Regions from separate parts of the Kribbella sp. CCNWLW201 genome, predicted to be linked through region 4. Evidence: riboswitches for the same ligand, from Rfam matches in the RefSeq annotation. Region 4 holds a riboswitch; each other region holds the start of a gene.
The links. A riboswitch is a leader RNA that binds a small molecule or an ion and turns the genes downstream of it on or off. The one in region 4 is predicted to bind ZMP and ZTP.

Region 1 (3,377 bases), on a different contig from region 4:
GATCAGGTGTTCGAGGTCCTTGTGGATGAAGGCGAAGAAGTCGGCGGCTTCGGTGAGGCGGCGGCCGACGGTGGTGTCGGCGCCGAAGAGGTCGACGCCGGAGCGGCTGGTGGACTCCCACTCGGCGAGGGCGCTGTTGCGGCGCTCGAGCAGGGCGGCGAACACGTCGTCCCGGATCCGGTAGTGGTCCTTGCGCGAACCCGGGATCCGCTCCCGCGTGATGAAGCCGACCTGTAGCAGCTGGCGTACGGCGCCGGACACCGCCGGCTGGCTGATCTGCAAGGACTCGGCCAGCTCGGCGGACGTCAAAGTGCCGGTCGGGCTGACCAGCATCCGCCCGATCACCCGGGCGGACATGGTCGGTACGCCGCTGTTCGCCAGCACGCCGGCGAAGCGCTCGACGAACTGACTGATCTCTTCCGGAGTCGGGTCAGGGTGCGGCATGGCCGCACCCTACCGCAACTATCACAACTTTCTGATAGTTCGAGCCCGTCAGCTGAGCTCGAGACCCGGGTACAGCGGGTGCTTGTCGAGCATCTCGGCCGAGGCGGCCTTGGTCTTGTCCGCGACGCCGTCGGCGAGCACGTACTTCGCCTTCGACGGCGCACCGGCCGACGTCGTGGTCGGCGTGGTCGAGGACAGGACGTCGACGATCAGCTCGGCGACCCGGTCGAACTCGTCGGCTCCGAAGCCACGCGTGGTCAGCGCCGGCGTGCCGATCCGGACACCCGACGTGTACCACGCGCCGTTCGGGTCGCGCGGCACTGCGTTCCGGTTCGTCACGATGCCCGCGTCGAGCAACGCCGATTCGGCCTGCCGCCCGGTGATCCCGTACGACGACACATCGAGCAGCACCAGGTGGTTCTCAGTACCGTCGGTCACCAGTTTGACGCCACGCTTCATCAGGCCCTCGGCCAGCGTGACCGCGTTGTCCGCGACCGCCTGCGCGTAGTCCTGGAACGAAGGCTGCCGCGCCTCGGCCAGTGCGACCGCCTTCGCCGCCATCGTCTGGCTGAGCGGACCGCCGAGCACCATCGGGCAACCACGGTCGACCGCATCGGCGTACTCGGGCTGGCACAGCACCATGCCGCCGCGCGGACCGCGGAGCGACTTGTGCGTGGTGGTCGTGGTGACGTGCGCGTGCGGCACCGGGTCGAAGTTCCCGGTGAAGACCTTGCCCGCGACCAGGCCGGCGAAGTGGGCCATGTCGACCATCAGGGTGGCGCCGACCTCGTCCGCGATCTCCCGCATCTTCGCGAAGTCGATCTTGCGCGGGTACGCCGAGTAGCCGGCGATCAGGATCAGCGGCTTGAACTCGCGGGCGGTCGCGGCGACCTTGTCGTAGTCGAGCAGTCCGGTCTCCGGGTCGGTGCCGTAGGAGTGCTGGTTGAACATCTTGCCGGAGATGTTCGGCCGGAACCCGTGGGTCAGGTGACCGCCGGCGTCCAGCGACATGCCCAGCATCTTCTGGTCGCCGAGCGCCTTGCGGAGCTTCGTCCAGTCCTCGTCGGTCAGGTCGTTGACGTGCTTCGCACCGGCCTCGGCCAGCGCCGGCGACTCGATCCGCTGGGCCAGGATCGCCCAGAACGCGACCAGGTTCGCGTCGATGCCGGAGTGCGGCTGGACGTAGGCGTGCGGTGCGTCGAACAGGGCCTTGGCGTGGTCGGCCGCGGTCTGCTCGACGGTGTCGACGTTCTGGCAGCCGGCGTAGAAGCGGTGCCCGATGGTGCCTTCGGCGTACTTGTCGGACAGCCAGTTGCCCATCGTCAGCAAGGTGGCGGGGGAGGCGTAGTTCTCGCTCGCGATCAGCTTGAGCGAGGAACGCTGGTCGGCCAGTTCGGCCTTGATCGCGCCGGCGATGGTGGGTTCCACCGCGCCGATCACCTCGAGCGCGTTGCGGTACGCGGCCGATGCGGCGGCGGCATCGAAGGGTTGAGTCATCGTTGTCTCTCCTGCGGTTGCAGTGGGTCGAAGGCACCCAGGCGCACGGTGCCGACGTTCTTCGCTCCCCGGTGGTTCTCCACCTCAGCGCGCCAGTCGCGACTCGCTCACCCTATCGTGCGGTCGACGATCGCCGGGAACGGTGTGGTCCTCGGGAGTGTGCCGAAGACACCGCCCCAATCATTCGCCAGCCGGGACGCCACGAACGCGTCCGCGACGTCCGGCGTGGAGTAGCGGACGAGCAGCGACGCCTGCAGGCACAGGGCCATCCGGGCCGCCAGCCGCCGAGCTCCCGACTCCGCGCCTTCCAGGTCAGCAAGCGCTTGCAGTACGTCGTTCACCGCCGAGTCGAGGCGTTCGTCGGCCCCGCGTGCCGCACCAACCTCCAGCAGCCACGCCTCCAGCGACTCCGGCCGCCGCAGCGCCCGCAGTACGTCAAGTGCGTTGACGTTGCCGGATCCTTCCCAGATCGAGTTCAACGGCGACTCCCGGAACAGCAAAGGCATGCCGGATTCCTCGACGAACCCGTTTCCACCCAGGCACTCGAGCGCCTCGGCCACCATGAACGGCGTCCGCTTGCACACCCAGAACTTCGCCAAAGGCAGCCCGATCCGCCGGAATGCCGCAGCCTGGTCGTCACCTTGTATTGACGCGTCGACGGCGGCAGCCAGTCGCATCCCGAGCGCGGTCGCCGCCTCGCTCTCCAACGCCAGGTCGGCGAGGACGTTCTGCATCGCCGGCTTGTCCCGCAGCAGCCCACCGAAAGCACTGCGGTGCGACGTGTGCCAGATGGCCTCGACCAGCGCCCGGCGCTGCAGGGCGGCCGAGCCGAGAACGCAGTCGAGTCGGGTGGCGGCGACCATCTCGATGATGGTGCGGACACCGGCGCCCTCGTCGCCGAGGCGATACCCGACGGTGCCGTGGAACTCGACCTCGCTGGACGCGTTCGACCGGTTCCCGAGCTTGTCCTTCAGCCGCTGCAGGGCAAACGCGTTCCGGTTGCCATCGGCAAGAACCCGCGGTACGACGAAACAGCTGAGCCCCTCCGGAGCCTGCGCCAGCACCAGGAACACGTCGACCTGCGGCGCCGAGCAGAACCACTTGTGCCCGTTCAGCTGGTATTCGCCGTCGCTCCCGGTCGGCGTCGCGGTAGTCAGGTTCGCCCGTACGTCGGACCCACCCTGCTTCTCGGTCATCCCCATCCCGGCGAGTACGCCGGTCTTCTCGGCCGCGGGCAGCCGGCGGACGTCGTACCGGGTGGAAGCGAGTTGCGGGATCCACTCCTTGGCGAGCCGCTCGTCGGCCCTGAGTGCGGGCACGGCGGCGTACGTCATCGAGATCGGGCAGCCGTGACCCGGCTCGACCTGGGACCACAGGTAGAAGCCGGCCGCGCGGGTCAGGTGCGGCGACGGGCTGTCGCTGGTCCACGGCGCCGC
Region 2 (3,377 bases), on a different contig from region 4:
CGGCGCCGACAATCCGAACCGGACCCCGAAGCTCGGTCACTGGGCGCCTGTGAGATCTGGACGCAGGGCGACGGCGCCGTGCAGGTAGACGTGCTGGATCTTGTCGCGGGAGCGCGCCGACTCGGCGTGCACCATCATCCGGACCACCCGCGGCAGAGCGTGCGGGACGTCGATCTCCTGCATGCACATCAGCGGTACGTCGGTCAGTCCGATCTGCCGGCCCGCCACGGCGGGAAACTCCGAGCGCAGGTCCGGCGTGACGGTGAACAGGATGCTGATCAGGTCCTCCCGGTCCAGATCATTCGCTTCCAGGACTGCCTTCACCAGCTCGGCGGACCGCTCGAGCAGATGCTCGCGCTCGTCCACCTCCAGCTGGGTGGCACCCCGGATCGCCCGTACCGCCACGTCTCCGCCTCCTTAGTCGTCTACCCCAACCCTAGGGCAGAGTAACCACGGAGTGGACAGCCGTCTCGGATTGTGCCTCCGCGGCGTCGACCGTCTGCTCCAGCAGCAGCGCGATCGTCATCGGCCCGACCCCGCCCGGGACCGGGGTGATCAGGCTCGCCACCGCGGCGGCCTCGTCGAAGTGGACGTCGCCGACGTTGCCTTCGTTGTACCCGGCGTCGACCACCACCGCGCCCGGCTTGAGCCAGTCGCCGCGGACGAAGTTCGGCTTGCCGACCGCCGCGACCACGATGTCCGCGGTCCGGACGATGTCGGGCAGGTTCGTGGTCCGCGAGTGGGTGTAGGTGACGGTCGCGTTCGATGCCAGCAGCAACATCCCGGCCGGCTTGCCGAGGATCGGGCTGCGGCCGATCACGACCGCGTGCGCTCCGGCGATCGGTACGTCGTACGCCTCGAGCAGCCGCAGGATGCCGCCGGGCGTGCAGGACCGGAACCCGGGCTCGCCGAACGCCATCGCGGCGAACGCGTGCATGGTCACCCCGTCAACGTCCTTGGCCGGGTCGATCGCCTCGAACGCGGCCCGCTCGTCGATCTGCGCCGGCACCGGGTGCTGCAGCAGGATCCCGTGCACCTCAGGGTCCGCGGACAGCTTGTGCAGCTCAGCGACCAGTTCCTCGGTCGTCGTCTCGGCAGGCAGTACGACGCTCCGCGACCCGATGCCGGCCTTCTTGCTCCGGTTCTGCTTCATCCGCACGTACGTCGCCGACGCAGGGTCGTCCCCCACGAGCACGGTCGCCAGACACGGCTGCACGCCGGTCTTCTCCTGCAGGTCCCGAGCCCTGGCGGCCGCCTTCGCCACCATCTCGGCGGCAAGGTCGGTCCCGATCATCAACTTGGTCATTCCGGCGCGCTCCTTCGGGCAGCGAGAAGGGTGCCCAGGCGCGCGGCTCAGCCAGATCTACCGGCAGACCGTTCCCCGGTGGTCCTCCACCTCAACGCCAGTCGCGGTCCGCGGACCAGCCTACGCGACGAACCACTCCCGGCAGCCCTCCAGCCCGTCAACCCTGACCTGTGCACCGGACCAGTCGTCGCGCGTCAGGCGGAGGCGGTCCGAGATGACCGGCTGACCGTCGAGGACGTCGCGGGAGATGCCGTCCGGCCGGTAGCCGAGTTTCCGGGAGACGCCCTGGGAGGCGGCGTTGTCCTGGAACACCTCGGTCAGCGCCGCCACCGCATCGAGCCCGTCGAAGGCGAGCTGCAGCAGCGCCTGCCGTGCCTCGGTGCCGAACCCCTGGCGGTGGTGTGGCAGGCCGAGCCAAGAGGTCGTCTTCACCTCGCGGAGGACGGCGAAGTCCTGGGCGCGCAGGGTGACCATGCCGATCGGCGTCGTGTCGCGAAACACACCGAGCTTCAACGCCCAGTCCTGCGGAGTCCACTCGGCCAGAGTGCTCCAGTACCCCTGCATCACGCTCCGGGCGCGTTCGGCCGGTGGCACCTCTGTCCACGGGGTCAAGAACGGCCGCTCCCCTGGCTTGTGGACGCCGTTTGCGGCGACATCCGCGAGCGCGGCCAGCTCTTCCTCGTCCGGCTGCCGGAGGACAAGGCGTTCGGTGGTCAGCCGGAGGCGGCGCAGCGGCCAGTGGTCGATCAGCACGCCGCCATCCTGGGCCGACATCAGATCCCGGGCAACCTAGTTTCGGTGCAGGATCACCTCATGGACCCGTGGCGGTACGGCGCCGGCCGCCCAACTGATCCGAACCGCCTCGACAGTGGCCGACGGGATCGCGACAGCGGTGTAGGCGGCCTGAATCTGACCCGCTGGTTTCCACCCCGCCGCGGTCTTCACCTCGAGTCGGCCGAGGGCAGCGGAGCCGTCGGCCTGGAGGACGGTGAGCCGATCCACCGGGCGTGGCGTCGACAGTGTGATGACCAGCGCATCACCTTCGATGGGTGCTGTCACGGCGGTGTAGCTGGTGGTCACGTTGCGATCGACTGCGTTGGACAAGGCCGAGCCGTCCGCGGGAGCCGGCGTACCTGTTGCCGTGAGCACCGACTCGGAGCCGTCGGTCACCTGGATCGAGAACTCACGAACCACGAGCCAGTACGACGGGTTGTCGGCAAGGGCTCGGTAGCGGACATACCGAGCCGTGGCGTTCGCGGTGAAGCGGACCTCAGCCGTGGTGGCCCGCGTGAGCTCGGTCCAACTGGACCCGTCGGTGGAGTACTCCAGGGCGCCGGAGTGGATGTAGTCCTGCGGGCTGCCGGACTTCCCCATCAGTACGGCGATGTCGCCGATCGCCCGTGGTGCGCCGAGGTCGACGCGGATCTCGTCACCGGCCACCGGCGCGCCGTTGCTCCAGTAGAAGGTCGACTCGTCGCCGTCGATCATGCGGTCGGGGACGTTCTCGGCGTACGTGCCCTGTGAGCTGGACGCCGTACGCCCCGGCTCGATGCCCATCCACTGGTCGTGGACCCGGCCGGCCTCGGTGAGGAACGCGTCGGCCACACCCTCACCGATGCGCGGGTAGGTGTTGGAGTGCGGCAGGCGGGTGTCGCGGATCGCCTTGGCCTGGGTGACCAGCCGGTCGATCCGTTGCCGGCTCGTCCACGCTGCCGCGCCCTTGCCCTCGGCCACTTCATCGAGGAGTTGCAGCGATCGCTGCAGCGCCTGCCCCCACAGCACAGTGGCGTCGAGCCAAGCCTTCGCCTCGTCAGCAAACGCTGGATCCTTCACACCCAGGCGTAGCTGCGCGGGCGCCTTCTCGACCGCGGTGAAGTACGGCTTGATCGCCGCGATCGCACTGTCGCGATCCCCGGTCTGCCAGGTCTTCCAGAATGCAGCGGTCCGGGCGGCCAGCACCGGCGCGCTCTCCGGGTGCAGCGTCGAGTCGTAGGTGTTCAGGTCGGCGAAGACCCCGAGGGCCGCGATCGTCTTGCGGTCTCCCCCGGCTCGTTCGGCGATCGCCCGGTGC
Region 3 (3,377 bases), on a different contig from region 4:
AGTTGTGGCCCTGAGCGACGACCCGCCGGGTACCCGCGCGCTCGGCGGCCGCGAGCAGGTTGTCCGTGCCGCGGGTCCGGAGGGTGTTGGTGGCGGCGAAGACCTTGTCGACGTTGCGGAGGTTCCGCATCTCGGCGAGCGCGGTCATCTGATGCACGATCACCTCGGGCTCGGCGGCGCAGACCGCGGCGATCACTCCCTCGCGGTCCAGTCCGTCGACCACGACCGGTTCCGCGCCGGCCTCCAGCAACCCTGCGACCTTGCCGTGCGACCTCGTGGTGGCCGTGACCTGGTGACCCGCCGCGACCAGTCCGGGCACCAGGTGCCGCCCGAGTGCTCCGGTTGCGCCAGTGACGAAGACTCGCATGTTCGTTCCTTTCCGTCGTCTTGCTGTGAAGACACGTCCCGTCCCAGATGCCGTGACATGCAACTGCTGTGACCTGGGACACGGGTTCCGATCAGGCCCGGGACGGCGATTCGAACGATCCATCGAACCGCTTCGAGCTACCAACAGTGACGAGCCCTTGACAGGGAGAAACCGGTTTCTGTACGGTTCCCTGCATAAGGAAAGCGCTTTCCGATTCATCTCGGCAAGCACTGCCGCCGTGGCGACGGCGTACTGCGGCATGCCTGCCAACCGCCCCAATCGGAGGTTCTTCATGTCCTTCTTCGCGTCCCCAACGCGTCTGATCGCCAAGTCCCGTCGGCGACGGTTGCCGTACCTGGCGGCGGCCACCGCGCTGACTGTCGCCGCGACGGCCGTGGTGTCCGCGGTCGCCGTACCCGAGTCGCTGCCCAAGGCGTCGGCGTCCACCTTCGCGCTGCAGGGTTGGGCCACTCAGGGTGGTGGCACCACCGGCGGCGGCAGCGCGTCTCCGGTGACCGTCACCACCGCGTCGGCCCTGATCAGCAACATGCAGGCCAGCGGTTCCCGGGTGATCCGGGTCTCCGGCACGATCAACCTGTCCGGCATGAACAAGGTCGCGGCCAACAAGACGATCATCGGCGTCGGCAGCGGCGCCACGATCACCGGCGGCGGGCTCAACGTCGCCAGCGTCAGCAACGTCATCATCCGGAACCTCAACTTCCGGGACTGGGGTGACGACGCGATCAACGTCCAGTACTCGACCCGCGTCTGGGTCGACCACAACAACTTCAGCAACGGGTACGACGGCGCCGTCGACGTCAAGCGGGCGTCGGACTACGTGACCGTGTCGTGGAACAAGTTCTTCAACCACGACAAGGTCGGGCTGATCGGCCACAGCGACGACAACGGCGGCGAGGACATCGGCAAGCTGCGGGTGACCTACTACGCCAACTGGTTCGACGGGACCACGCAGCGGCACCCGCGGGTCCGGTTCGGCAACCCGGTGCACGTCGTCAACAACTACTACCGAGGCAACAGCGGATACGGCGTCGCGTCGACCTGCAACGCGGGCGTCTACGTGGAGCGGAACTACTTCGAGAACGTCGGCAGCACGGTCGTCACCCAGACCGGTGACTCGCCGCAAGGCAACGTGAAGCTCCTCAACAACTGGCTCGCCAACTCCGGTACGCCGGCCTCCCGCAACTCGGCCAGCGTCGCCGCGATCCCGTACTCGTACGTCGTCGACGCCGCGGAGAACGTGAAGTCGCTCGTCACCGGGGGTGCGGGCACCGGCAAGATCTAGCCGGCTCCGGTGCCCTGGGCCTCTGCCACCCGGGGCACCGGTAGGCTGGTCGCACACGACTGGCGAGGGTGGGTGCACACCACCGGGGAGTGACAGCAGGGCATCGACCGCCTGGGTGCCCGAGGCAACGATGTCGAGGAGCCAGCTCGTGCACCGTGTTCTGCATCTGTCCGACACCCATGTCAGTCGCACCGGCCCGGACGAGGACGGCGTCGACGGCGTCGCCTCTCTGCAACAGCTGCTGTACGACGTTCGCCACGTAACATCGCTGGATCTGGTGATCGTCAGCGGTGACATCGCCGACGACGGCTCCAAGGAGGGCTGCTCAGCGGTCCGATCGGCCGTCGGCGCGTTCGCTGCGGAGCGAGGGATCCCGCACATCTACAGCACCGGGAACCACGATCGCCGGGAAGGATTCGAGGCCGCACTCGGCTGGGGCCATCTCGGTCCGGACGGTTCACCGATCGGGCGGCGCACGGAGATCGCCGAGGTGATCGCGGCGGTGAGCATCGTGAACGGGCTGCGCGTGATCACCCTCGACAGCCTGGTCCCCGGCGAGACCCATGGAGTGCTTGGCCGCGACCAGCTGGACTGGCTGGCGGCTGAGTTGGCCACACCGGCGCCGGCCGGATCACTCGTCGTACTGCATCATCCGCCGATCTCTGTGGACGCGGTTCCGTACATGACGTCCGTCGTACTGCAGGAACCTGCGGCGCTCGGTGACGTGATCGCCGGGACCGACGTACAGGCCGTCCTCTGCGGTCATCTGCATCATCAGCTGTCCGGCATGGTGGGGGAGAAGCCAGTGTGGGTGACGCCGGGCGTGATCACCCGCATCGACCTGACGGCACCGAGCGCGCTCGTCCGCGGCGTCCTGGGTGCCGGAGCGACCGTCGTCGACCTCGGTGGACCGTCGTCGCCGATGTTCCACACCGTGCACGCGCGGGATCCACGCGCCGGCTTGGAGGTGTACGTCTACAACCCACTGACCGGCGAGGACACCATCGAGAGCTCCTGAAGCGTCAGCGCAGGGCGAGGACGCAGAAGTCGTTGCCCTCCGGGTCGGCGAGGATGTTCCACGGCACATCGCCCTGACCGACGTCGGCGTCGGTGGCGCCCAGAGCACGCAGGCGGTCGACCTCCGCCGCCTGGTCGTCACCGGGGTACGGCAGCACGTCGAGATGGACGCGGCTTGGCTTCTGGCGGGACGCGCGGACGAACTCCAGGTACGGACCGACACCCTTGGCGGAGCGCAGCAGTGCACGATCGTCGGTCACCTCGTGCAGGGTCCAGTCGATCGCCTCGCCCCAGAACTGGGCCATCGCCCGCGGGTCCGCGCAGTCGACCACGACCGCGGCGATCGGCCCGGTGTCCCGGTAGATCTCCCGAGGCTCCAAGACGGAGAACATGTTGCCCTCCGGGTCGGCCATGACCGTCCACGGGACGTCGCCTTGGCCCACGTCGGCGGTCGTCGCACCGAGCTCCTTCAGGCGCTGCACCAATTCGGCGTGATGGGCCGCCGAGGTGGTGGCGAGCTCGAGGTGCACGCGGTACTTCACCGTTTCGGGGTCCGGGACGGTGACGACATCGACGCACACGGCGGTGGGGTCCGGCCAGTCGAAACCCACGGGCTCGACGTTGGTCACGCTGGGGCCCTCGCTCGAAACACCCCAGCCGAGGGCGTCGGCCCAGAACTGGCCGAGCGCC
Region 4 (3,377 bases):
CCGGTTCCGAGCCGTCGGCGTTGTGGAAGTCCACCGACGGGGGAGTGACGTTCGAGCTGGTCAGCGGCCTGTGGGACCACCCGCACCGCAAGGAGTGGGGTGCCGGTTTCGGCGGTCAGGCGATCCACACCGTGCTGCCGCATCCGACCGATCCCGACCGCGTCAGCGTGGCGATGTCGACCGGGGGCGTCTACCAGACGTCGGACGGTGGCGAGACGTGGTCGCCGAGGAACCAGGGGATCCAGGCGAAGTTCTTCCCCGATCCCTACCCCGAGTTCGGTCAGTGTGTGCACAAGCTCGCCGCGCATCCCGACGTACCGGAGCGGATGTTCGCGCAGAACCACCACGGGGTCTACCGGTCCGACGACGGCGGGGCGATCTGGAAGTCGATCGCGGACGGGCTGCCGTCGGACTTCGGATTCCCGATCGCGGTACACCCGCACGAGCCGGAGACGGTCTACGTCTTCCCGCTGATCGCGGACGGGAACCGGATCCCCACCGACGCGAAGTGCCGCGTCTTCCGCTCCCGCGACGCCGGGTCCACCTGGGAGGCGCTGACGAACGGGCTGCCCGACGTACCGTCGTACGCGCCGGTCCTCCGGGACGCGATGTGCATGGACACGGCCGACCCGGCCGGGGTGTACCTGGGCACGCGTGACGGCTGCGTCTACGCCAGCGCCGACGCGGGCGACACCTGGACCGAGGTCGCGCGGCACCTCCCGGACGTGCTGACCGTCCGCGCCGCCGTAGTGGGCTGAGATGGCGATCGGGGTCAAGCTGCCGACCGTGCTGAGACCGTTCGCGGGCGGCGCCGAGCGGGTCGAGGTCGACGGAGCCACCGTCGGCGAGGTCGTCGCCGCCCTGGACCCGGTCCTGCGTCGCCGGCTGACCGACGAGCAGGGCGCAGTACGGCGGCACGTGAACATCTACCTCGGCAACGACAACATCCGCGACCTGGACGGTCTCGGTACGACGCTGAAGGACGGGGACGAACTGATGATCCTCCCCAGCGTGGCAGGCGGCTGAGCACCTTTCGCCTCAGTGGCGGAACAACCGGAGCCCGGTCTGCGACAGGCTGATCCCCAGCTTGTCGCAGGCCGCGGCGACCTCATCCGAGCGGATCGACCCACCCGGCTCGGCGAGGTAGCGAACGCCGTGCCGGTGCGCTTCGATGATGTTGTCGACGAACGGGATCGCCCCGTCCGAGACCATCGCGACATCCTGCAGCGCCTCGGTCGAATGCCGGGCCTACCACGTCGACGCCTTCTCACCGGCCAGCCGGGTGCAGTCGATCCGCGACTGCTGCCCGGCGCCGATGCCGATCGCCATCCCGTCCTTGACCATCGCGACTGTGTTCGACTGCGTGTACCGCGCCACGACCATCCCCAGCAGCAGATCCCGCGCCGCACCCTCGGGCAGACCAGGGTCCAGCAACGACCGATCCACCGGCGCCGCATCCCGCTCCTGCGTCAGCCGAACGCCGTACACCTCACGGACCTCCTCCTTGGCAGGCTCGAACGTCGGGTCCGCCTCGAGCACCAGGAAGCTGCCGCGCTTCTTCCCCGCGAGTACGCCGACCACGCCTTCGTCGTACCCGGGAGCGATGATCCCGTCGCAGACCAGCCGTTTGAGTACGGCCGCGAGCTCTGCGTCGACCGGGTGCGACACCGTGACGAAATCGCCGTACGACGACTTGGGATCGGCATCCCGCGCCCGTTCATACGCACTGGTCACGGTGTCGGCGACCGCGGCACCGGCGGGGGAGACGTGCTTGAACGACGCCGCGGCCGGCAGACCGAGCAGAGCTGAGGCTTCGCGGACCAGCTGCCAGCCGGTCAGTGCATCGAGCACATTGATGTACGACGGTGAGCCGCTGACCACCGTGAACGGCCACTGGCCGAGCGCCGTGACGGAGGCGGACTGATGGGGATTCATGCCGTAGCGCAACTGCATCGGACAACCTCCGAGAAGTTCGGAGGCGCCCAGGCGGACGACGCCTTGTCTGTCATCCGCTCCACGGTGGTGCTCCACCCTCGCCAGTCGCGGTACGACCGCAGCTTATTGCACGAAGGTGCAAAGCTCGTCCCGGCGGCCGAAACCCGGCCTACCATCGCGCGTATGGGGATCTTTTCGCGGAAGCAGCCGGCGGGAGCGGCGACGGAGGGGCTACGGCTGGATCAGGCGTGGGCCGATCCGGAGCTCGACGCCGCCTACGCCGCAGTCCGTGGGGGCGATCTCTCGACCGGGACGGAACTGCTCAAGGCCTCGCCGCAGAACACCGATCGGCGCTCGTTCCGGGCGATGGGGCTGGGGAAGGCGGCCATCGGTCACAGCGAGCAGCTCGAGCTGCGGCTGGAGGCTGTGCCGGGTGACCCGGACCTGCTGCTGTGGCTGGGGCAGACGCTGGTGTTCGAGGCCTGGGAGGTGCGGACCGGGGCGTGGGCGGAGCAGGTCTCCGAGCAGCGGTTCGCGACCTTCCACGACATCCTCCGTACGGCGGCTGAGGTGCTGGACTACGGCATCGCGGCCGCCCCGGACGACGCGGCGCCCTGGGAGGTGCTGCAGTGGGTGGCGATCGGCCTGCAGGCGTCGATGGACGACAAGAACGACATCTTCCGGTCCGCGATGGAGCGGCACCCGGCCAGCTACCAGGCACACAGTGGTCGGGTGCAGGCGCTGGCACCGAAGTGGTCGGGCCTCGACATCGCCCAGATCGTCCGCTTCGGCGACCAGACCGTCGCGAACGCCCAGCCGGGTAGTGCGCTCTGTGCGGTCGCCGCGATGGTGGCCAACGAGGTGTGGGTCGACGTACTGAGTGACAGCGAGTTGACGAAGATGCAGCGTGGCGCTCGGTACACGCGGGAGATCACCAACCGGAAGCATGTCTTGCTCGCCGCCCGCGACAAGTGGCTGGTGCCCGGTCGCGAGCCCGAGGTGGCCGACATCTCCGCGCACGGCACGATGGCCTTCGCCCTCAAGACCGTCGGAGCGAAGGCCGCCGCGATGGAACAGGCCGCCCTGACCCAAGGCCGAATCGAAAGCGTCCCCTGGGCCTACACCAACGCCCCAGACCCCCTCACAGCCTTCACCACCGCCGTCACCAAACAAATGGCCTAGGTGGCAGCTTGCGTCCGAAGATCTGTGGCCTATAGCCCTCGGATCTTCGGACGCAGAAGGACTAGTGGGCAGAGACCCAGCCGTAGATGTTGGCGGAGTTGCCTTCGACGGTGGTGATCGTGCCGTTGCCGACGGCAACCACGACGCCGGTGTGCACGCTGGTGCTCGTGCTCTGCGGTCCGGTGCCGTAGAGCACGATGTCGCCGGGCTTCATCCCGGAGTTGCCGGAGTGGGCGCGGCGAGTATGTAATTAACTGACA

Region 1: linked by a shared signal. The riboswitch ahead of V9K99_RS24725 (glycine hydroxymethyltransferase) and the one ahead of V9K99_RS41335 (hypothetical protein) in region 4 are both predicted to bind ZMP and ZTP.
Region 2: linked by a shared signal. The riboswitch ahead of V9K99_RS37040 (bifunctional 5,10-methylenetetrahydrofolate dehydrogenase/5,10-methenyltetrahydrofolate cyclohydrolase) and the one ahead of V9K99_RS41335 (hypothetical protein) in region 4 are both predicted to bind ZMP and ZTP.
Region 3: linked by a shared signal. The riboswitch ahead of V9K99_RS25595 (metallophosphoesterase) and the one ahead of V9K99_RS41335 (hypothetical protein) in region 4 are both predicted to bind ZMP and ZTP.

What each region holds. Positions count from the first base shown of each region.
Region 1 is NZ_JBBCBQ010000006.1:134,366-137,742, forward strand. It holds gene V9K99_RS24720 (GbsR/MarR family transcriptional regulator) at 1-444, opposite strand, end outside; gene V9K99_RS24725 (glycine hydroxymethyltransferase) at 493-1,941, opposite strand; ZMP/ZTP riboswitch at 1,970-2,051, opposite strand; gene V9K99_RS24730 (acyl-CoA dehydrogenase family protein) at 2,049-3,377, opposite strand, start outside.
Region 2 is NZ_JBBCBQ010000012.1:171,813-175,189, reverse strand. It holds gene V9K99_RS37050 (prephenate dehydrogenase) at 1-40, opposite strand, end outside; gene aroH (chorismate mutase) at 37-405, opposite strand; gene V9K99_RS37040 (bifunctional 5,10-methylenetetrahydrofolate dehydrogenase/5,10-methenyltetrahydrofolate cyclohydrolase) at 437-1,306, opposite strand; ZMP/ZTP riboswitch at 1,332-1,421, opposite strand; gene V9K99_RS37035 (GNAT family N-acetyltransferase) at 1,427-2,080, opposite strand; gene V9K99_RS37030 (beta-N-acetylglucosaminidase domain-containing protein) at 2,096-3,377, opposite strand, start outside.
Region 3 is NZ_JBBCBQ010000006.1:312,627-316,003, reverse strand. It holds gene V9K99_RS25605 (NAD-dependent epimerase/dehydratase family protein) at 1-367, opposite strand, end outside; gene V9K99_RS25600 (pectate lyase family protein) at 660-1,670, shown strand; ZMP/ZTP riboswitch at 1,716-1,794, shown strand; gene V9K99_RS25595 (metallophosphoesterase) at 1,819-2,688, shown strand; gene V9K99_RS25590 (VOC family protein) at 2,693-3,377, opposite strand, start outside.
Region 4 is NZ_JBBCBQ010000018.1:37,654-41,030, forward strand. It holds gene V9K99_RS41320 (WD40/YVTN/BNR-like repeat-containing protein) at 1-758, shown strand, start outside; gene V9K99_RS41325 (MoaD/ThiS family protein) at 760-1,026, shown strand; gene V9K99_RS41330 (hypothetical protein) at 1,039-1,212, opposite strand; gene V9K99_RS41335 (hypothetical protein) at 1,249-1,953, opposite strand; ZMP/ZTP riboswitch at 1,974-2,054, opposite strand; gene V9K99_RS41340 (hypothetical protein) at 2,119-3,117, shown strand; partial or broken gene V9K99_RS41345 (CHAP domain-containing protein) at 3,179-3,334, opposite strand.